DNA from 2 places in the Pseudoalteromonas aquimarina genome. Region 2 is predicted to be linked to the other one. Evidence: predicted binding sites of a transcription regulator. Region 2 holds the regulator's gene; the other holds the start of a gene.

Region 1 (12,058 bases), on a different contig from region 2:
TGTCTTAAACCAATACGTGTTACAGCTTGATTTAGTGTTGATACCTTAACAGCGCGTCCTAAAAATGCACTGTTGGCTACTTTTATCATGCGTGCCGATAATGCAGGATCATGAGCGATAACATCGCTCATTTCCATTAAATTAATCTCGGGGTTGTCTGCAGCTTCTCTTACCTTAACTGCAACTTCAGGAAGGGTTGGTAACACGAGCGTATCGTTGTTAATTTTCTCAACTAAAATGGTAAGTAATGCGTTTTCTGTAGACATATAAAAATCGTCCTTTTTATAATTTTCTGTTTGCCCGAGCGAACTCGTTGCACCAAGTAACCAACAGGTTTCAACCAACATATTTAATATTTAAGCAAATTTTGATTATAGTTTTATGTTATATTTCAAAGCTCTTCAAAATAAGCTTAGCCTAAATATCGCACTGCGTTAAACAATTTATTCGGTTAAATTAAATTGTTCAATTAATGCGAGTAATTGCTCGTTACTATATGGTTTCGCTGGAAAAGTTCCCCAGACCGGTTTTGGCCATGCAACATCATTTTGGTAACGCGCAATATGATGAATATGTAATTGTTCAACAACGTTACCAAGTGCAGCAACGTTTAATTTATAAGGTGAGAATACATCACGGATCAAATGCTGTAATTGACGTGACTCATGTTGCAGGTCATCTTGTTGAGCATCATTTAAATCAATAATATCTCGCGCACCTTCAACCTTAGGTACCAAAATAAACCAAGGATATTGACTATCATTCATTAAGAGCACTTTACAAAGTGACCAATCAGCTATTTCAATACAGTCTCTTTGTAACTCTTTTGCTAACTCAAACATTACATTACCTTTTTGAATATTTACGTCGTTTATAGCAATTAGTTGCCATTAGATCTATATCTTCATACCATTTGGCAATCACACATAACTGTAACTAAGAGTAAATAATGAATAAGACATTGATTGCTTTAGCAGGGGCAAGTTTAATAAGCGCTTCAGCTTACGCTGAGCCACTAACCCTTGAGCGCATATTTTCTGACCCAAGTTTGGCAGGTAAAGCCCCTGTAAAACTAAAGTTTTCCCCTGATGGAAGCCGTGTTACTTACCTACAAGGTAAAAAAGAAGACTATAACCGTTACGATCTTTGGGAATACAATTTAAAAGACAAAACCAATCGTTTATTAGTTGATTCAAACAGTATTTTCTCTGGCCCTGAAACTTTATCAGATGAAGAAAAAGCACGCCGTGAACGCATGCGTGTATTTGGTAAAGGCATCATGGAATACATCTGGTCTAAAGATGGCAAAGCACTTCTTTTCCCATTAAACGGTGATATTTATTACTACGATCTTGCAAAACAGCAATCTCGTAAACTGACTAACACACCTGAATTTGAAACAGACGCTAAAATTTCACCTAAAGGCAATTTTGTTTCATACATTCGAGCGCAAAACCTATTTGTACAAAACTTAGCTACAGGACAAGAAATTCAATTAACCAAAGATGGCGCTGATACCATTAAAAATGGTATGGCTGAGTTTGTTGCGCAAGAAGAAATGAGCCGAATGACAGGCTATTGGTGGAGCGGCAATGAAGAAAAAATTGCATTTACACGTATTGATGAATCACCTGTAGCGGAAGCTATTCGTAACGAAATTTACGCTGATGAAGTAAAGCTATTTAACCAACGTTACCCATTTACCGGCACTAATAACGTCGATATTCAACTGGGAGTTGTTAGCCTTAACTCACAGCAAATTGATTGGGTTGATATGGGTGAGGATAAAGACATTTATCTTGCCAGAGCACAATGGCTAAAAGATGATAAAACACTGTCTTACCAATGGCAAAATCGCTCGCAACAACGTTTAGAACTGCGTTTTTATAACAGTGATAGCAAAAAACAAAAAACAGCACTGACAGAAACAAGTAACACTTGGATTAACCTGCATTTTGATTTGCGTTTTCTTGATGACAAAAAGCACTTTGTTTGGGCATCTGAGCGTGATGGCTTTAAACACCTTTATCTATACAAAGTAGATGGCACCTTAGTACGCCAAATTACACAAGGTGATTGGATTGTTGAGAGTATCAAAAGCATTGATGAAAAAAATGGCTTAGTTTACTTCTCAGGCCGCGCAGATACACCGCTTGAAAGTCACTTATATTCAGTAAAACTATTTGAAAAATCAAAACCTCGTCGTTTAACTGAAACAGGTAAATTCCATTCAGTTGTCATGGCTAAAGATAACCAAACCTTTATTGACCGAAGCTCTAGTGTAAACCAGCCTGCACAAGTATCACTGCGCGATAATTTAGGTAACTTTATTACTTGGTTAGAACCAAATCGCCTTGATAATAATCACCCATTAACACCTTATCTAAATGATTTAGTAGAGCCAGAATACGGCACATTAAAAGCTGATGACGGCCAACAAATGCATTATCGTTTATTTAAGCCTAAAGCGCTTGAGGCTGGTAAAAAGTATCCTGTAATGGTGAATGTCTATGGCGGACCTCATGCGCAACGTGTTACCAACAGCTGGCGTAGTAAAAACCTCTATTTCCAATATATGGTGCAGCAAGGTTACATTGTATTCCAACTAGATAATCGTGGTTCATATAATCGTGGTAAAAAGTTTGAAGATCCTATCTACAAACACTTAGGTGAAATTGAAGTACAAGACCAAATTAAAGGTGTTGAATTCTTACGCACTCTTGATTACGTAGATGCTGAACGAATTGGTATTTATGGCCATAGCTATGGTGGCTATATGGCACTAATGACAATGTTTAAAGCGGGTGACTACTTTAAAGCTGGCGTATCCGGTGCACCGGTAACAGATTGGGCACTTTACGACACTCATTACACTGAGCGCTACTTAGGTCACCCAGACACAAATGCACAAGGTTACGAAAAGAGTGCTGTATTCCCTTATGCAGAGGGCTTATCTGGTCCATTAATGATTTATCATGGCATGGCCGACGATAACGTATTGTTTACCCATGCAACTAAGTTATTTAAACAATTACAAGATAACGCTCAACAGTTTGAAATGATGACTTACCCAGGCTCTAAGCACAGCCTGCGAGGCAAAAAAGTGCAAACACATTTGCATCAGACAATTACTGATTTCTTTAATCGTCACTTCCAAAAATAACGACTAAACAATTAGTCTTATCAATAAAAAGCGGGCTTGCCCGCTTTTTCTCTTTCTTTTATAAAATAATGTCTTAGGTCAAATTATATTTCGAAAAATATAGTCTAATATTAAAACAACAAATCAAATAAGGGTGGCATTATGACAACACTTCGCCGCATCACTATTCAACAACGTTTAGCCATTCTGGTTGGCTTAATTGTACTCGGCTTGGCATTATTAAGCGCCGCCACATTAAACTCTCAATATCATTTATTAAAAGATGAGTCATATCAAAAAACTCAAAGCATAGTGGAGGCTGCGCACAGTATTATTACTGCTTTTCATAACAAGCAAATAAATGGCGAATTAACTGAAGAACAAGCCAAACAAGCAGCAAAATCTGCTATTAGTGAAATGCGTTATGAAGGAAACAATTATTATTGGATCAATGATACGTCGCCTACCATGATCATGCATCCAATGAAGCCAGAATTAAATGGCAAGTCATTAGCGAATGTTAAAGATCCAAATGGTGTAGCCCTATTTGTTGAAATGGCCAATATCGTTAGGCAAAAAGGAGAAGGCTTTGTACCTTACCAATGGCCGATGCCTGGCGCTAAAGATCCTGTTGATAAAATATCATATGTAAAAGGGTTTAAACCTTGGGGATGGATCATTGGTTCAGGCATTTACTTGGATAATCTCGATGAACTTTTTGCCGAGCAAGCAACCAAATTGTTAATACAAACTATCGTTATCATTTTACTTGTTGGCGCATTAGCTTATTTTATTGGCAAAAGCATCATCGCTCCAACTATCCAAGCTACCAAGTTAATGAAAGATGTAGCGCAAGGTGAAGGTGATTTAACGCGTAAACTCTCAACCGATGGTAACGATGAAATCGCCCGTTTATCAGCATACTTTAATGAGTTCTCAGATAAAATGAGGGATTCCCTGAAGCAAGTCGCTAATGCATCACAACAAGTGTTACACCAAGCAAATATGGTGGCACAAACGAGCGATAACAGCCAAGAATATATCCAAATGCAGTCAGACAATACCACACAAGTTGCTACTGCTATGGAACAAATGACCGCACAAATAAGAGAAGTAAGCGATAATGCGAACGCAGCGGAACAAGCTGCAAATCAAGCTCGAGAAAACACCCAGGCCGGTAAAGATGTTGTAACTCAAACAATTGGTCAGATTGAATCACTCTCAAATAACATAGACCATGTAAGTGAAGTAGTAGCATCACTGGCCGCTGAAAGTGACAACATTGGTGCCGTGCTTGATGTTATTAGAGGAATTGCGGAACAAACTAATTTACTGGCGTTAAATGCTGCAATTGAAGCTGCTCGCGCCGGTGAGCAAGGACGTGGTTTTGCTGTTGTAGCAGATGAGGTGAGAACACTTGCAAGTCGAACTGGGCAAAGCACAGAAGAAATTCAACAGATGATTCAAAAACTGCAACACGGTGCTCAAGAAGCGGTTTCCGCGGTAACAGCTTCACAATCAACATCAAAAGAAACGGTGACTCAAGCAAGTCAGGCAGATGAAGTACTCAATCAAATTGATGAACTAATGAATGTTATTTCAGAAATGAACAGTCAAATTGCTCGCGCCACAGATGAACAAAGCCAAGCAGCAAGTGAAGCTAATATGCGCATAAACGAATTAGCGGGTATGGCCGATGAATCATTAAATAACACCCATCAACTCAACGCTGCAAGTAGTGAATTAATTGCAAGCAGTGAAGAAATGAGTTCGGTTGTAAATCGCTTTAAATTGGATTAAACAAAAAAGGCCAAACTGAATTTGGCCTTTTTTATTGCGCTTCTAATTTAATTAAGCACAGAATGTCGCATAAATACTCGCTAGTGATGCAGCGGTTGGTTTACCATGTTGCCAATCGCCACCTTCAACGCCACTTCCAGCAATGTCCACATGTATATATGGAATAGGTAATTCTGAGCTTGCACCGTGTTTATCTAAACCAGAAGCCACAGCTAAAAATGCCATTGGGAACTGGTGGCCACGTGCAGTAATTGCTGATGGTGCATTGTTACTTGAAAGTACATCATCTGCTAATGTTTTAGGTGCGATAAAGCTGTAGTCTTCACGGCGCTCACGCGAAACTTCTGAGCCATCTGCCCATAAATCACCTTGCGCTGCGATGTTATGCGATAAGTTAAGTGCTCTTGATGCACCATTTTCAACCAGCGCAGTATAAGGCCCCATAGCGCGTGCGGCGTGACCTGTTAGTGTTGCAACAGTAAATACAACCGGATTCACTTCACCTTTTGCAACATCTTTAATTTCACTTAGCAAATCACCCATTGCTAAACGACCTTCAGCATCGGTGTTACCAATACGTACGCGTACACCTTCACGGCTAGTTATAATTTCATCTGGTACAAAACAGTCAGAACCGATTGAATTACGAACAACAGCTAAGTACGCGATTACTTTAACGCCTTTAGGTTGATGTTCTGCTAGACTTTTCATAAAGCCCGCAACAGATGCTGCACCACCTTTATCTCGACTCATACCAGCCATTGCGCCACCTACTTTTAAGTCAGCACCACCGGTATCATATACAAGGCCTTTACCTACAAATAAAAGTGTTCTTTCAATATCACCTTGCGGTACATATTCAAGTTTAATTACTCTTGGATGGTGGCGTTCAACCGCATATGAAGCACGCGCAACGGTGCTAAGCATCGGGTAATTCTTATCTATAAATTGTGTATCTGAAATCACCTCTACCGAAACCGAGGTATTTTCAAATAAGGCTTCACAATACTCAGCAAATCTAGGCGGAGCCATACGCTCTGGCTCTGTACCACATAGATCGCGAGCAGCATACTGACCCATTGCAATGGCATGAGCATAATGACTATCAAACTCACCAATCATAGTAATTGACTGAATTGGTTCAATTTCAGCACCATGAAATTCTCGTGCTTCAAGTGGTTGCCATAATGCTTGGCAGGCACCTAAATAAGATACAGTTATTGCTTGCTGATAGCGCGCATCATGATTGCCAAGCACTAGAATCGCGGGGTTTGTTGAGCCGGCTTGTTTTGCTTCTAAAATCCCTTGTTTTGCTGCATCAAAATAACGACGCACATCATCATAGTCACGGTTTAATGGACCTGTTGGCGCTAAAATTAGACGCTTACCAGGCGCTTCATCATTTACCAATAAAAGTGATTTTTGCCCAATACGTCTGTCGTACTGAGCCGTCTTTAAAACACTTTCTTTAAATTCATCTGGTAAAAGAGATAAGTCTGGCGAGATAATAATTAAGCCATCAACGTATTGAGGTAAATCTGAAATAGATGTCGCTTGAAGCGCCTTAGGTGAAGTCATTTTTAAACCTTACTGAACGAATTATAACGCTGTTTAATATCGCGTTAGTTTAGAAAAGATGGCTTAAATATGGGGTTAAATTTATAAAATTCAAGTTTCAAACATAGCAAGCTGCTCATGAGCACATTGACTATCAGCAATGCCAACGCCTATACCCAATAATCTCACTCCTTTATTTGCCCCGCGCTGGTAGGCTTTTTCAATTAAGCTAGCAAAAATTCCGTCGTCTAATTGATTACAACTATAATCAGCTGTGGTGCTCACAAAATCATTAAATTTAACTTTAACTGACAACTTAGATACTTTATTTATCAAACCTTTAGCCTCAAGTCGCTTATTAAGCTCAGCACGAAGTTTTGGCAGTTCTTGCAAACACTGCTCAAGAGATGTTTTGTCGTATTCATAAGTATGTTCAACTGAAAGTGATTTTCTAATTCGAGACATATTAATACTGCCAATCACTTCCCCATTACACTTTTTAAAAAGCTCAGCCCCCCAATTGCCAAACTTAACCTGCATTTGGTTTAATCCCAAATTAAGCACGTCTTCCCCAACAAATAAGCCAGATGCATTTAATTTCTCCAGAGTCACTTTTCCTACCCCTGGAATTTTTTTGAGGTTGAGCGACTTCAGAAATGTATTTACGCGGTGAGGTGGAATTAAGCAATAACCGTTAGGTTTATTTTCATCACTGGCGATTTTAGCTACGAACTTAATTGGCGCAATTCCAGCAGAGGCTGTTAACCCCGTTGTTTGATAAATTTCGTCTCGAATAGCATTGGCAATTAACGTTGCGCTACCAGAATGAAGTTTGCAATCTGTTACATCAAGATAAGCCTCATCTAATGACAGTGGCTCTATTAAATCCGTGTATTTAGCAAAAATCTCGCGCACTTGGCATGAAACTTCTTTATAAACCGACATTCGACCTGGCACAATCAGTAAGTCTGGGCACAATTGCAATGCTTTATAGTTAGACATAGCAGAACGAACACCATACTGGCGCGCAATATAATTTGCAGTAGCCAACACCCCTCTTCGGTGTTTACCACCTATAGCGATGGGCTTATCTCTTAAATCGGGATTGTCACGCATTTCAACAGCGGCATAAAAACAATCCATATCGATATGTATAAATTTTTTCAAAATAAAAACACTGTTTATATATACAGTTCTATTATGAACTATTTAAATAACTTTCAGCAAGCCTATATTTTTAGTCAAAATCCCTAACATTTAGCTTTAAACACTAAACACATCACATAATTAAAAATCAAACTATTGATAAATATGACAATAATTTATGGCACCGTTTCTGCTTTAGAAATGAAAATTATAATATTTGAAATTTATTCAAGGATTTTTATGAAATACTTAGTTTTAGCATCAGCACTTACTCTTCCATTACTAACAGGTTGCGTTGTCGCTGTTGGTGGAGATGGCAAAACCAGCCATACTTCTAGCTGGGAAAGAACCCATGAGAACAATCGTAAAGCAATCGCAAATATGGAACTTGGTAAAGAGTACCAACAAGTAATAAATAAATTGGGAACACCAAGTTTTTCTGAATTAGTTAAACAAGGCGATACTGAATTTCGTGTACTTTATTACGCAACAAACTCAATTCATTCTGATGGAAAAACCACTAAGGACGAATGTACACCGCTTGTTTTTAAAAATAATCAGTTAACTGGTTGGGGCGAAAATGCGTTAAACCAACTTAAAAACTAGTCAATTCAAAGGAGCAACTAAGTTTGCTCCTTCCTTCTAAAAACTCCAAAAAACTATTCATTTATAAGCATTTACAATTAACCATTGACTATTACGATAAGTTTCGTAATATTAAATACGAAAGGCATCGTAATTAGGTGGATAAAATGGATAGATTTAATCTGGTAATTGGTCATAACGACCCAGCATTCAAAGACATTATCTCAAAACAAATTGATAACTCGCTTTTTGCATTAAGTAATGTTGAATCTTGTTTTACGAATTTAATAAAAGCCTGTAAAGAAACAAGCGCCAAAGTACTCTTTATTCAAAATGAGCTAATCAAAGAAAACGATTGGATTACATTACAATCGTTGGCAAGTTCAACTGAAATAGTACTGTTATCTAATAATCGAATTGATGCCGCTAAGGCATTTGAGTTTGATTTATTTGATTTTATATTGGAGCCTATTGCGAGTTCTCGTCTTGGCAAAACATTTGATAAATTAGCTCGCTTGCTTTCCCCTGAGAAAAAGCAGTTTGACCTTGTGAGTTCATTAATGCAAAAGCTTACCCCAAATAAGCCAGATGATCGTCAAATTGTTCTAAAAGACGCTGGTCGCATTAAATTTTTAACACCTGATGAAATTTCATGGGTTGGCGGTGCTGGCAACTACGTTGAACTGCATTTAAGTGAAAACGAACGCACTATTCTTCATCGTCAAACATTGTCTTCAATGGAACAACAGCTATTGCCTTACGGGTTTATACGAATTCACCGCTCTGCAATTATTAAGAAGCAAGCTATTCGCGAAATACGCCCAACTGACAACGGTGACTATATTGTAACGCTTAAAAATGGGGCTAATCTCAACCTGTCTCGACGTTACAAACAAAATATGCACGAGTTAATTTGTTGACAAATTAACTCAATCACTTAGAGTAAAGATTAATCTACGAAAAGTGACGTAATTATGAATAAAAATAAACGCGTACCTACCAGTGCTGAGCTAAATATTTTAAATGTGCTTTGGCGTATTCAGCCTGCTACGGTACGAACGTTACATGAACATATCAGTGAAACGCAAAAAATTGGTTACACCACTGTTCTAAAAATGCTGCAAATTATGCATGAAAAAGGGCTTGTCACCCGTGATGAATCAACCCGAGCTCATGTTTATTCTGCAGCTAACTCTGTGGAGCAAACACAATCTTCTTTGCTGTCTGATATTGTCAATAAAGCATTTGGTGGTTCACGTTTTGATCTTGTTATGCGCGCACTTGGCGACAAAGCAAGTTCAGAAGAAATCAGTGAAATTCGTACTCTTTTAGACTCTCTTGAAAAAAATAATAAGTAAGCAAACACTATGGATATATTGCCCTCATTATTAGAAAGTGACCTTCTGCATTCTATTTCTCTAACTCTTTTACACTTTTTATGGCAAGGTTTAGCAATTGCTGGCATTCTTTTGTGTGTTAAAAAACTCACAAGCAATAAACACAGCGAGCTTCGTTATTTAGTTTCGTTATTAAGTTTAACACTGTGCGTTATTGCCCCTACAATTACCTTCTTGCTTATATCACAACCAGAGCAGACAAGTTTAGCAGCTCCCGCCCTTGCAAGTTCAAGCGTGATTTCCGTTGCAACTCAAGCTGATGTCATAGGTCAATTGTACCTATCCGATTTCACACCGCTGATTGCTGTCGCTTGGATGTGTGGTGTTGCCTTGCTAAGTGTGCGACTTGGCTGGCAAATGTTGCAAGTTCATAAATTGACTACAACTAACATCGTGCAGCCTTCAGACAAACTGGAACAGATCTTTAATCAACTTAAGCTGCAACTATCTGTTGCTAAACGCTCGCGCTTAGTTATTTCATTAACAGCACAAGTTCCTATGGCTATTGGTTGGATTAAACCTGTCGTACTTTTACCCGCGAATTTAGCGAGTGGACTTACTATTGCCCAACTAGAAATGTTAATGGCACATGAGCTTGCTCATATTAAGCGCTACGACTACTTGGTAAATTTGATTCAAACGTTTGTCGAATTAGTATTATTTTTCCACCCCGCAGTAAAATGGATCTCAAAACAAATTCGTATTGAACGTGAATATTGTTGTGATGATATTGCGCTACATCATTGTGGTAATCACTTACACTACGCACGCGCGCTTACTGAAGCCGAAGTACTGAGACAAAACATTCCAGAACTTGCCATGGCTGCTACTGGCGGTGATCTGAAGTCACGTATTCACCGTGCAGTTGGTCAACATAGTTGTGCACCGCGTTATGGTAATCAGTGGCTTGCAGCTTTAGCTGCTGTACTTGTGATCCCAAGTATTTTCACTGCTTCAAAAGTAATTGCAATGACTCAAGCTGAGCCTATCAAGACAACCCCGCTTGAGAATCAACATGTGATGGTACTCGATGCAAAACCTGTTGAAACTAAAAAAGTCGAAGCATCAAAACCTTTAACTAAAAATGAACAAGTTTCGAGCAATACCGTTTTAGATAGTGCAAATAATAAAACCGAATTGAAAGAAACCGTTTCTTCGCAAGTAAGTCAATCTGCTTCATACGAACTGCCAGAATCTGAATCTGCCGCCCCAATTGCACAAGCAGACATAGTAAATAAACAAACTGCCTACGAACAATTAGCTGAAGTTGTTGAAGCGCCAGAAATCGTTTCACTTGCCACTAAGGATGCTGTTAACACAGAAGTTGAATTTGTAGAGAACCAAGAGCTTGCTATTGAAACTCAAGATTCAAAAGAAGAAGTACAAACGTCAGTTAACTTAGAGATGACTAATGTAACTACACGTGCCTTTGAGCAATCCCAGCCTGTAATTGTTGAAGAGCAAACATTAACATCATCTGAAATTACTGAAACAGAAGTGCTAACTGAGGCTGTTTCAACTCCTATTGAGAAAACAAAATTTGTCGAGGCAAAACTGCTTGAGTCAGTAATGCCTGAGTACCCAAGAGTTTTTTCTAACTTACAAGGCCAAGAAGATATCTCTGTTACATTTACAGTTGATGTAAACGGTAAAATTACAGACATAGAATATCAATCTGGTGTACCTAGAAACTTTAAGCGTACAATTTCTAGAGCGTTACAAAAATGGCGTTTTGAACCTGCATTACAAGGTAATACAAAGGTTGAATCTAAAGTTAGCAAAGTCTTCAGTTTTAATGACCCAAGCCAATTCTTGAGACCAGTTACCGGAAGTAGAATTGCTAGAAGATTTTAATAAAACACTTCAATAACATAATAAAAAGGCCATCATATGATGGCCTTTTTATTCATTAAAATTTTTTAGTCTTCTAAATAATACGGTCTTTATTCCAGCGACGCTCTTTTGCTAAGCGCTGTTTACGTGCTTCGCACGGATCGTCACAGTCACATACCTTGTCTATACCCATTGCACCTAAACCACCACAGCTACTCGCCATTGATTTCTTTTGCACAATAACACCTACAGCCATTGCAAGTGCGATAATAACTAATAATCCAAATGTAAGAAAAAAGATAGACATAGTTGGCCCCTTAAAAAAGTGGTGCAATTATACGACTTAATAGTAAAAAATGTAATAACGAATTGGTGAATAGTTAAGCCAAAGCAAGCTCTGACAACACCTAGCATAAAAGAAGAAAAGTTGGGTAGTTTAAAAATCTAAACTACCCAACAGAAAAAAACTTATAGGTATGGCTCAAAAGCCTTACTTGCGAAAGTGACAAGGCCTTCAGGGGTCTTACTAATTAAGTAAACAGGAAGGTTATGCTGTTCAGCATAGAGTTTAGCTTGCTCTGTACCCATCACTGTGAGC
Region 2 (12,058 bases):
GACCATTTGGTATGCTGATCTGAGGGCCAATTTGAGATAACTTTTTCATTATCAAGAAAGTGACCATAGTTTGTTTGTGCAGGTTCTAGCCAACTGTATTTGAGGGCCATCACAGCAACTAATACAGGGGCAATAAAGCACACAATAAACAACCAAAGTGTTTTATTCATTTGAACCTCCTTTGCGATATATAGCTCCACCAACAACAAGTGCTGCAAGCGCAAGTAAAATCCATTGCAACGCATATGCGCGATGTTTGTCTGGCGACATATTGATAACTTGATAATGGTATGCACCTAGTGCGCTTTGCGCATTTGCATAGACAATGTATGGCGCAAACTCTTGATTGAGTAGTTCTGACGCCAATTGAGGCGAAATGTATTGTAAGCGCTGGCCTTGCACGATTTCATTTTGGTTTTCAGCAAGGCTAAACCCTTTAAAGTCACTTACTTTAAGTACGCCATTAAGTGACAATTGCGGTGGTAAATTTACATCTGGAAGTTGCTCTCGCTGGTAAGAACCCGCAAACCACCCCATATTTACGAGCCACCAGCGAGATGAATTAAAAGGTTTAACAGCGACAATCAAATCATAACCAAATTTTCCATTGACCACTTGGTTATCAAGCCACCAAAACTCTGGGGCTAGCGCCCCCTCTAAAGATACATTAAGCCCTGTTGCTACCCACTCTTTAGGCAAACTAGCTAACTGATGCCAAGGTAAAACACCTTGCTCACTGAGTTTTTCTAATTTTTCAAGAATAGTTATTTTTTGCTGTGACCTTTGGTATTGCCAAACAGCTAAACTTGCGCAAATAAATGCAATTGTGGTTGTACACACTAGCAGAGTGATGCTTTTTGCACTATTCTGGGTTAACCGCATACCGCAAACTCTCCAACTTATGTTGATAAAATTAATTATCGTATTCTTATTGTTATACATCGTTTTTAGTTTGTTTAAGGCACTTGTGTGCATGCTTAAAAGCGACGCCTCTCCCAACTCTATGTCCCATTACTTAGGGCGAAGAGTATTATTTTCTGCAATAGTATTAGTGATTATTTTAATCGCGATGCTGTTTGGTCTTATTACGCCAAACAGCAACCCCTACGTTGTTAGCTAATCAGTGCTGGCACTTAAAGTACGTACACAAAGACGAATAGACATAACCACACCACATCAACAAAGTGCCAATACCAAGCAGCTGCTTGAAAAGCAAAATGCTTTTCTTCGCTAAAATGCCCTTTCAAAATTCTCACAAACACAACAAATAACAGGATAGTACCTAGCGTTACGTGCATGCCATGAAAGCCAGTTAATAAAAAGAAGGTATTACCGTAAATGCCTGAGTCGAGAGTAAGTCCCAAATCTTGATAGGCATGAACATATTCCTCACCTTGTAACCCCAAGAAAATAGCACCAAGTGTAATTGTCATAGCTAACATGACCTTTAATTGTGTGCGCTTACCATGCTCCATTGCGGTGTGAGCAAAGTGTAAGGTGATCGAAGATGTAAGCAGAATAATGGTGTTGATTAAAGGTAAACCTTGCCACCCCATCGCCTTAGTTTCATCACCACCGGGGGTACTTAATAACGGCCATACAGCTTCAAAAGAAGGCCACAATACCTCGTTGGTCATGGCATTATTGCTGTCACCGCCTAACCAAGGTACAGCAAAGGTTCTGGCATAGAATAACGCGCCAAAGAATGCCATAAAGAACATCACTTCAGAGAAAATAAACCACGCCATTCCCTGCCTAAAGGAGCGATCCATTTGCGCTGAATAAAGCCCACCTTGTGATTCATCAATCACATTTTTAAACCAGCCAAATAACATATAAAGCAGAACAGCGATGCCTAATATCAAGACATAAAAACCTATTCCACCTTGCTGTTTAGCCGTTTGCATTACAGCTAAACCTGCACCAATCGCAATTAAAAATAATGCAACAGCCCCGACAATGGGCCATTGACTTTGCTCAGGTACATAATATTTTTCATATTGAGTTTTCATTTGTTAACTCTCCATCGCTCTTGCTATTGTTTGCAACTTTCCCCTTAACATCTGCGGTGATATCGTAAATTGTGTATGACAAAGTAACTTCATGAATATCATTCGGCAACGTTTCATCTAAGTAAAATAGTAGAGGTAGATCCGCAAACCCTTTACTGGTTAACGGCTGTTGATTGAAACAAAAACAAGAGACTTTATGTAAATATTTAGCCGCACGTCCAGGCGCTACTGACGGCACGGCTTGCATTATTTTGTCGCTACTCGATAAATTCTGCGCAATAAATTCTATGCGCTCCATTTCACCAGGGCTAACATCAACGCTGTAACGTTTCGCCTTCACTTTGAAAGGCGCCCCAGCTTGCGCATGGGTAATAAACGTCACACGAACACTACGTGATTCATCACTGTTCGCACTTACTTTGGCTTGCTCCATATTCGGTTTGCCGTTTAATCCTGTGATATCACAAAAAACGTCATATAGAGGTACCAAAGCAAATGCAAAAGCAAACATTAGCAAGCTGGTTAAAATTAACTTTTTAAGTAGCTTTACGTTGTTCATTACTTCACTTCCGGTGGCTCAGAGAAAGTGTGATAAGGTGCAGGTGAATCCACCTCCCACTCTAAACCTTCAGCACCATCCCATACTTTTGCTGGGACTTTTTTGCCACCTTTGGCACATTTGTATACCACAGCAACAAAAAGCAACTGCGATAGGCCAAATGCAAAACCACCAATACTTATTAGTGCATTAAAATCAGCAAATTGAAGCGCATAGTCTGGAATACGACGAGGCATACCAGCTAATCCAACAAAGTGCATTGGGAAGAACAAGATATTTACACTAATTAATGATAGCCAGAAGTGCGTTTTCGCAAGCCCTATGTGATACATATTGCCTGTCCATTTCGGCAGCCAATAATATGCTCCGGCCATAATCGAGAACACAGCACCAGTAACAAGTACATAATGGAAATGCGCTACCACAAAATAGGTATCATGATATTGGAAGTCCACAGGAGTAATTGCCAACATCAAGCCGGAAAAACCACCTAAGGTGAATAACACAATAAACGCGATGGAAAAGAGCATTGGCACTTCAAAGCTAATTGAACCTCGCCACATAGTAGCGACCCAGTTAAATACTTTTACCCCTGTAGGTACCGAAATCAACATGGTGCTGTACATAAAGAACAGCTCACCTGCAAGCGGCATCCCCGTAGTAAACATATGATGCGCCCACACAATGAACGATAAAAACGCAATAGATGCAGTGGCATAAACCATCGACGCATAGCCAAACAGTTTTTTCCGCGAGAATGTTGGAATAATTGTGGAGATGACACCAAATGCCGGCAAAATCATAATGTACACTTCAGGGTGACCGAAGAACCAGAAAATATGCTGGAACATTACCGGATCACCGCCACCAGCCGCATTAAAGAAGTCAGTGCCAAAATATTTATCAGTCAATACCATAGTCACTGCCCCTGCCAAAACAGGCATTACAGCAATTAATAAAAACGCCGTAATTAACCATGTCCATACAAACAGTGGCAGTTTCATATAGGTCATACCTGGAGCACGCATATTAACGATGGTTACAATCACATTGATTGCCCCCATAATCGAGCTAATACCCATTATGTGAACCGCAAAAACAAATAGCGCAGTGTTGTCATTACTATAAGTAGTTGAAAGAGGTGCGTAAAAAGTCCAACCAAATGCAGGACCGCCGCCTTCCATAAAAAGCGACATTAACAGAATAAAAAATGCAAAAGGCAGTATCCAAAAACTCCAGTTATTCATTCTTGGTAAAGCCATGTCTGGCGCACCAATCATCATTGGGATCATCCAGTTTGCAAGCCCTGTAAATGCAGGCATTACGGCACCAAAAACCATAATTAAACCATGCACAGTTGTCATTTGATTAAAAAAGTGAGGTTCTACAAATTGCAATCCAGGCTGGAATAATTCAGCGCGGATCACTAGCGCCATTGCGCCACCAGTCAAAAACATCAGCAGTGCAAATAATAAATAAAGCGTGCCAATATCTTTGTGGTTTGTCGTAAATAACCAACGTTTGATGCCTGTTGGGGCATGATGGTGATGATGAGATTCAGCTATTGTTGTCATTATTGTGCTTCTCCCATAGATTCTTGAATATCACTAGGTTGAACTAAATCACCTGTATTGTTACCCCAAGCATTTCTCTCAAACGTCACCACTGCTGCAATTTCTTTTAAAGACAACATTTTACTGTAGCCTTGCATCGCAGTTGCAGGTTTACCATGAACCACAATGCCGATATGCGCTTTAACATCGCCAAGTGCAATGGGGCTATCTTTGAGAGCTGGGAATACGCCTGGCAATCCCATACCTGTAGGTTGGTGACATGCAGCACAATTTGCCATGTAAACTTGTTCGCCAAGTGTCATTAACTCTTCTTTAGATAGAGTCAAATCAAGCGATGCTTTCTCAGCAGCTGCTGCTTGTGCTTTTTCTAGTTGCGCATTAACGAGCCATTGATCAAATTCAGCAGGCTCTTTTACTTCAACAACAACTGGCATAAAGCCATGGTCTTTACCGCACAGTTCAGCACATTGCCCACGATAGATACCGGTTTCATTAACACGTGTCCAAGCTTCATTGATAAAACCAGGATTGGCATCTTTTTTCACAGCAAATTCAGGCACCCACCAAGAGTGAATAACATCATCTGATGTCATTAAAAAACGTACCTTTTTGCCTTTTGGAATGATTAATGGCTTATCAACATCTAACAAATAGGTTTCTGTTTTTTCATCTTGATTGGTTATTTGCTCTCGAGGGGTTGATAACACCGAATAGAACGACACATCGTGGTCAAGGTATTCATAATGCCATTTCCATTGCGAGCCTGTGACTTTGATTGTCAGGTCCGCTTTGGTGGTGTCTTCCATTGCAATTAATGTTTTGGTGGCAGGAACCGCCATGGCAATCAAAATGACAAATGGAATTGCTGTCCACAAAATTTCAACTTTGGTACTTTCATGAAATTGGGCGGGAACAGCCCCTTTAGATTTACGGTGATGGATAATTGCCCAAAACATGATGGCAAATACGACTAATCCAATAACGCAACAGATATAAAATATGGTCATATGGAGCTCGTAAACATCACGGCTGATGTCCGTCACCCCAACAGGTAAGTTATATTGACTCGTCCCAACTGCTAAAAAAGGAAAGCTCAATAGTAACCATAAGGATAGTTTAACTAACCTCATGCTCGCTCCTTTGCTAATTATTATTATGTTGTTAGGAAATGGTCAGTGAAAGTTAATGTGATTTGATCACACGACGCACTACAGCATCACTCCATTTTCTTTATTATATTTTGTTTTCAAAGCCCGCACTTAAGCTCAAAGAAAACAAAGGTTACTACTAAGGTCTAGTAAACGATTAATTTTTACGCAAGTCAAATTTAAGATAAATTTTTTATAAATCTACAAGTTAGCGATATTTAAGTAAGGGGATTTGACACTAGAAATGTGTTGTTAAGAAGTGTTTGCTTAGTTTATAAGGCTAGTAACATTAGCGACTAGCCTTACTTATTAACTGTTTTTATTTACATCCAATCTGCGTTTCGAATAACGCCAACAGCTAATCCTTCAATATTAAAGTGATCGTGCTCTAAATCGACTTTGATGGTATCAAATGCTTCATTTTCAGCATGTAGTAACACATGCTTACCTGCTTTTTCAAAGCGCTTAACCGTTACATCTTCATCTACGCGCGCGACAACAACTTGCCCATTATTAGCAACAGGAGTTCGGTGAACAGCTAATAAATCACCATCCATAATGCCAATATCTTTCATACTCTCACCTTTAACGCGAAGTAAGAAATCAGCACATGGATTGAAAAGATTGGGATCCACTTGATAATGACTTTCAATATGTTCATGAGCCAAAATTGGTGAGCCCGCTGCTACTTGACCAATTAGCGGCAAACCTAGTTGCTCTGGCTCTTCCTCTTCAACTAAACGAATACCTCGACTCGCGCCAGGTACCATCTCAATCACCCCTTTTTTAGCAAGAGCCTTAAGATGTTCCTCTGCTGCATTGGCACTTTTAAATCCTAATGTAGAGGCAATTTCAGCACGCGTTGGGGGCATGCCGGTATCTTTAATAAATACTTTAACAAGCTCTAAAATTTGCGCTTGGCGTTTAGTTAATGGTCTCATTCACTGGTTTTCCATACAGTACAGGTAACTGTGAGTATATACAGTTGTTACTATTTCGCAACTTTTAATTCTTTGATAATTCGCGCTATGCTTAATAATTACATTTCTTTTAGAAACTTTTGTATAAGCAAGAAAATAATGCTTACAGTTGTACACTCAATTGCTTTATTTTTATTCTGGCATGACCAGTTATTTAATCTTTTTACGTTAACTGGTATGCTAGCGCCCCTTTTTGTTTTAGGTTGGTTATATGAATTTGGTTAGTACTCTGATTCAATGGTTCGCAAACGGTATGAACAAGCTTTTTGTGCGTTCTAAAATTGTACCGGAACACCCTTTGGACAATCTTGGTATTGATGTAAATAAGCCAACCGTTTATATCACTTTATTAAATTCGTTTGCTGATGCAGCAGTACTAAAAACCACTTGTAACAAGTTAGGACTACCTGACCCGCAAACTAATCAACAGATTGGCTCAAAACAAGTTCCTCGCTATATACCAATTCACCATCGCTCACCGCTTTTTGGTAAAGCGAAAAAAGAAAGCCCAGCACTTGCTATAAGCGAAGAAATTTTCAACGCATTAAAACAATCTGATGTTAATGATTTACAAGTTATTCCTGTGACTATCTTGTGGGGACGTAATCCTGGTAAAGAAAAACCCGGACTTGGTACTATTTTATCGAGCTCGCTAACTCCAAGCTGGCTACGCAAACTCTTTGTTGTCTTACTTTCTGGTCGCGACAATTTAATTCGTTTTAGTCGCCCTTTGCAGCTATCTGAGCTCTCAGGAAAAAAACAAAGCAGCGATTTACCGCATAAATTAATTCGCGTTGCTCGCGTACACTTTAAACGCCAAAAACTGGCAGCTCTTGGCCCTAAATTACCTTCACGTGATCAACTCTATCAAGGGCTACTTGCTTCTGCGTCAGTAAAAGCAGCGATAGAAGAAGAAGCAAAAAGTAAAAATATTTCAATCACTGAAGCACGTCATAATGCCATCAAGTTGGTAGATGAAATTGCCGCTAATTACAACGAATCAATGATTGGTGTCTCCGAGCGAATTCTTACTTGGCTTTGGACCAAGCTTTACAACGGGATTGAAGTTAATAATCCAGAGCGTATTCAAGAACTCACTGACAAAGGTCATGAAATTATCTATATGCCCTGCCATCGCAGCCATATGGATTACTTATTACTGACTTATGTCATTTATCATCAAGGCTATGTTCCACCGCATATTGCGGCTGGCATCAATTTAAGCTTTTGGCCTGCAGGCCCTATTTTCAGGCGCTGTGGAGCTTTCTTCTTACGTCGTTCATTTAAAGGCAACAAACTTTACTCATCGGTATTTCGTGAATACTTAAGCCAGCTGTTTATTAAAGGGTACGCCGTTAAGTTTTATACTGAAGGTGGCCGCAGCAGAACAGGTCGTTTACTGCCACCTAAAACCGGAATGCTGGCAATGACATTACAATCAATTTTGCGCGGTATCGATAGACCAATTTCAATTGTGCCTGTCTACATTGGCTACGAACACGTAATGGAAGTTAATACTTACTTAGGTGAGTTAGCTGGACAACAAAAGAAAAACGAATCTGTTTTGGGTGTTTTTAAAACACTAAGAAAGCTAAAGAATTACGGTAAAGGCAATGTTAATTTTGGCGAACCAATTAACATTAATCAGTACCTTACACATCACCAATCAGATTGGCGTGACAGCATCAATGCTTCAAATAAACCCTCTTGGCTTACTCCTATGGTAGGTAAGTTAGCTGATTCTGTAATGGTTAATATTAACAACGCAGCTGCAATTAATGCGGTTACATTAATGTCGTGCATTTTGCTAAATACCGATAAGCAAGCAATGACAAAAACTGAACTTATCGCATCTATGACAAGCTATTTAAGACTGCTAGAAATTGCACCATATAGCCAAGATGTAAGCCTACCAGAACAAAGTGCTGAACAGCTGTTAGAACACGCATTAAAATTAGATAAGTTTGAAACGATTACACAAAGCCGTGTTGATGTTATTCGCATTAAAGACACGCAAAAAGTGTTACTCAATTATTATCGAAATAATGTGCTTCATTTATTTGCAGTGCCGAGTTTAATTAGCTCAATTTTAGTTAGTCATAAGCAAATTTCGCGTGAAAAACTAATACACCAGGTAGAAGCGCTTTACCCACTATTTAAACAAGAGTGGTTTATGCAGCCGTATTGTGAAAATTACATCAACGAGTCAATTGACGCGTTAAGCAGTATTGGCTTTGTTACCATAGAAAATGACTCAATTGCTGTTAACCCAAACAGCAAATCATTAGCTCAGCTCAATTTATTAGCCCGTTTTATTCAATGCACTCTGATTCGCTACGCCAGTGTAATTAAACTGATTTTAGCGACTGATGGTATTTCACAAGAGCAGTTAGAACAGCAAAGCCAAGAGTTTGCACAGCAACTAGCACAACTGTTTGGTATTGATACGCCAGAGTTTTTTGACAAGAAAATACTGTCTGGCTTTATTTGTACTTTAAAACAAAACGATATGATTAATGATTGCGAACAAGGCAAGCTCTCAGGCAATCAAACCACCCATAAGCTCAGCGAAATTATTGCAGAGCAACTTGCACCTCGCATAGCCAGCGCATTGGAAAACTAAATAAAAAGGCGGTTTAACCGCCTTTTCTATTTGTATTGCCTAATAACACCTTCTTGAATGGTTGAGGCTATCAGCTCACCTTGCTGATTAAAGAACTGCCCACGTACCAAACCACGGCCGCCACTTGCTGTTGGACTATCAACCGCATATAAAATCCAATCATCCAAACGGAAAGGACGGTGAAAGTACATTGCATGATCTATTGTTGCCACTTGCATATCTGGTTGTAAAAATGACAACCCATGAGGCTGTAATGCTGTTGGTAAAAACTCAAAATCAGATGCATATGCTAATAGATACTTATGAACACGCGGATCATCCGGCATATCACCATTGGCTTTAAACCACACGTAACGTTCAGGCAAAGTCACAACCGGCTTAAATGGATTTTGAAAATTCACCGGACGCATTTCAATCGGCTTATCACAAATTATTTTATTGCGGATTTTCTCAGGGATTAAATCTTTATGCTCTCGATATACATCAAGTGAGCATGGCAGCTTATCAGGCCCAGGTACATTCGGCATAGCCGCCTGGTGAGTAACACCTTGCTCTTCCACTTGAAATGACGCAGTCATGTAAAAAATTGGTTTACCAAACTGGATTGCTTTTACTCTGCGCGTACTAAAACTACGACCATCACGTATGTTTTCAACATCATAGACAATTGGATGCGCAACATCACCTGGCCTTAAAAAATACGAGTGCAGTGAATGCACTTGCCTATCTTCTGCAACGGTTTCCTTGGCAGCGGACAAGGCTTGGCCCATTACTTGACCTCCAAATACCGCTTTGAAGCCAAGATCCTGACTTGGACCTCGGTACAATCCCTGCTCAATTTTTTCTAACTTAAGTAACGCTAAAAGATCGTCTAGTACCTGACTCATAACACTATTTCGTAATTTGCTAGTAACGCTATAATAGCAAACACTGGTTACTTTAACATTAGCGAGAATGGGTAATGCAATATTGGTTATTTAAAACCGAACCTGATGAGTTTTCGATTGACGATTTAAAACGTAAAAATAAAGAAATTTGGGATGGGATCCGCAATTACCAAGCAAGAAACTTTTTAAGAGATCAAGTCGCATTGGGCGATCTCGTTTTTATTTACCACTCAAGCTGCAAAGAACCTGGAATTGTTGGAGTAGCCAAGGTAATTAAAACAGCTTTCCCAGACCCTTCCCAGTTTGATAGTCAGTCAAAATATTACGATGCCAAATCAACTACAGACAACCCAAGATGGACCAGTGTGACTCTTGAATTTGTCGATAAATTACGCATTATTGCGCTTTCTAAATTAAAAGCTGATAAACAACTCGAATCTATGTACTTAGTGCAAAAAGGTAGTCGCTTGTCGATACAGCCTGTCACCGAAAGTGAGTGGGAATATATTTTAAATACATACGGTTAAATTGTTTTCACAGTTGATTTAAGACTCTTTACCTGATCGGACTAGACACAACTCTTTGGTATGTATTAATATCAATTGTCTATTTTTTAACTGCGAATAAACTATGTCCGCTTTAACAAAGAACCCTTTAGATGATAGAAGGCAGGGAGAGCGCGATTTAAACGACTTTTGGCAAAATTTAAGCTTTGCACAAAAAGTTGAGTTGAATAAGTTAAATCGTTATGGCTATCAGCTCGCGTTTGCTCGAAAATTAGAAAACAACTATTTAGCATTCGCTCGCTGCGACTCTATCTACGCCACCATTGATCATCTTGGTGAAGTCGATATGGAACCAGCTTATAGCATTCGTTAAAAAGGCAACTTTCGTTGCCTTTTTAATTGCTTAAAATTTATAGTGATGACCAGTTAATCTCGTCACTTAATACTCGTTCCACTGCCATATAGTGTAAAATATCACCTTGTTTAATCACCATATCCAGTGGTGGGTTCAAATCTAAACCATCACCAACGCGATTTTGCGCAACCCCTAGTATCGTTGCATCACACTCCTTTTTGAAATAAAAGAATAATGCTTCAAACTTAAGGCCTTCTTTCACCTTACCCACTTCTAAACTAAACTGCGTATCGCCATGCAATGTTGATAGCAACTCTTCTTGAATACGACTTGAACCAGGGTCTTGCATAGAGCGTACTAGAATTTCCACTGACTTAGAGCTGGTAGATTCAACATTTTTACAATGCTCTCGAAGCATCTCGCTTTTGCTTTCATCGAGAAAATAAGCACTGATATGGCATTTATCATTTACGAGACGACTAATTTTTAGCGCAGTTGTGAAAGTTTGATCATCATCAGCACCATCCACAATCACTTTATCAGCGCCATCAATAGACACTCGCTTTAGTTCATCAAGGTCAGTGAAACTGGAAAGCCTAACAAAATCAACATGTGGATTATCTGAAAATGGATGCGTCATTTCCTCATCTACAGCCAATAAAATTCGTCGCTCCAAGCGTTTATTATCTGCCAATATGTAGTTAATCATCTTGCGTGTGCGCGCATGGTGATAGCCAAAAATGATAATGTGCTCTGTTTGTCCTGAAAAATCTTTATCGCCCGTCATAGATGCTTTGATTAACCCCGTAATACTTTGTCCAACTTTACCTAAAACAACACCAAAAAGTGCCAAACCTACTGGGATTTGCACTAAGGCAACAAATAGTTTGCCCCACTCAGTAGCAGGGCTTAAGTCGCCATAACCCACCGTAGAGGTGGTTACTATGTAGTAATAAATAAATTGATTTAACGCTAACAGCTCCGTTTCTCTCGCCGCATATAAGCACGCCCATGTTAAGAACATATGTAATGCAAGCAGCGAAACCACCGATGTCCAACTAACATGGTGAATATGTCGCCGAATAGCTATTAAAATTTTCTTAATAACTAAGTTCATGATAACTATAATTTAATTAACTTAATGAAAGGCACTTTATCTTTTACCCATCAAATGAGCAAGCGAGTACCAAAATCTCTTTAAAAACTATAACAAGTTTACACGATTGGAAAAAAAAACAATTAAAAGTGTCAAAAACGAAAACTCGTTCTAAACTTAAATTGAACTGTTGAGTTCGAAAAGGGCAAACTCAGTGAAAACTGGGGACGCAAAGCTATCGGTCTAAGGGAGTTTCCTATGATTGCGGTGCTGCCACCACTTTAACAGGTCGGGGGCTATGTAGGCTGCTTCGAAACC

What was found. Region 2 encodes LexA, which represses DNA repair genes until DNA is damaged. Its sites were predicted from a motif close to TACTGTATNNNNATACAGTA; they were not measured.
Region 1: the regulator LexA is predicted to act here: its motif matches at 7,675-7,694, upstream of dinB (DNA polymerase IV).

What each region holds. Positions count from the first base shown of each region.
Region 1 covers NZ_JBMMUG010000006.1:124,285-136,342, forward strand. Annotated here, with positions in the region: gene AAEU29_RS15740 (HDOD domain-containing protein) at 1-266, opposite strand, end outside; gene AAEU29_RS15745 (HIT domain-containing protein) at 444-842, opposite strand; gene AAEU29_RS15750 (S9 family peptidase) at 950-3,163, shown strand; gene AAEU29_RS15755 (methyl-accepting chemotaxis protein) at 3,305-4,942, shown strand; gene AAEU29_RS15760 (M17 family metallopeptidase) at 4,994-6,520, opposite strand; gene dinB (DNA polymerase IV) at 6,611-7,666, opposite strand; gene AAEU29_RS15770 (DUF3192 domain-containing protein) at 7,886-8,251, shown strand; gene AAEU29_RS15775 (LytR/AlgR family response regulator transcription factor) at 8,398-9,150, shown strand; gene AAEU29_RS15780 (BlaI/MecI/CopY family transcriptional regulator) at 9,205-9,588, shown strand; gene AAEU29_RS15785 (M56 family metallopeptidase) at 9,598-11,481, shown strand; gene nqrM ((Na+)-NQR maturation NqrM) at 11,555-11,767, opposite strand; gene AAEU29_RS15795 (FAD:protein FMN transferase) at 11,929-12,058, opposite strand, start outside.
Region 2 covers NZ_JBMMUG010000005.1:200,387-212,444, forward strand. Annotated here, with positions in the region: gene AAEU29_RS14110 (redox-active disulfide-containing membrane protein) at 1-170, opposite strand, end outside; gene AAEU29_RS14115 (SURF1 family protein) at 163-882, opposite strand; gene AAEU29_RS14120 (DUF2909 domain-containing protein) at 902-1,120, shown strand; gene AAEU29_RS14125 (cytochrome c oxidase subunit 3) at 1,134-2,012, opposite strand; gene AAEU29_RS14130 (cytochrome c oxidase assembly protein) at 1,996-2,571, opposite strand; gene ctaD (cytochrome c oxidase subunit I) at 2,571-4,145, opposite strand; gene coxB (cytochrome c oxidase subunit II) at 4,145-5,275, opposite strand; gene lexA (transcriptional repressor LexA) at 5,617-6,234, opposite strand; gene plsB (glycerol-3-phosphate 1-O-acyltransferase PlsB) at 6,485-8,896, shown strand; gene tesB (acyl-CoA thioesterase II) at 8,923-9,783, opposite strand; gene AAEU29_RS14160 (EVE domain-containing protein) at 9,858-10,310, shown strand; gene AAEU29_RS14165 (hypothetical protein) at 10,414-10,662, shown strand; gene AAEU29_RS14170 (potassium channel family protein) at 10,700-11,761, opposite strand; cyclic di-GMP riboswitch class I at 11,935-12,018, shown strand.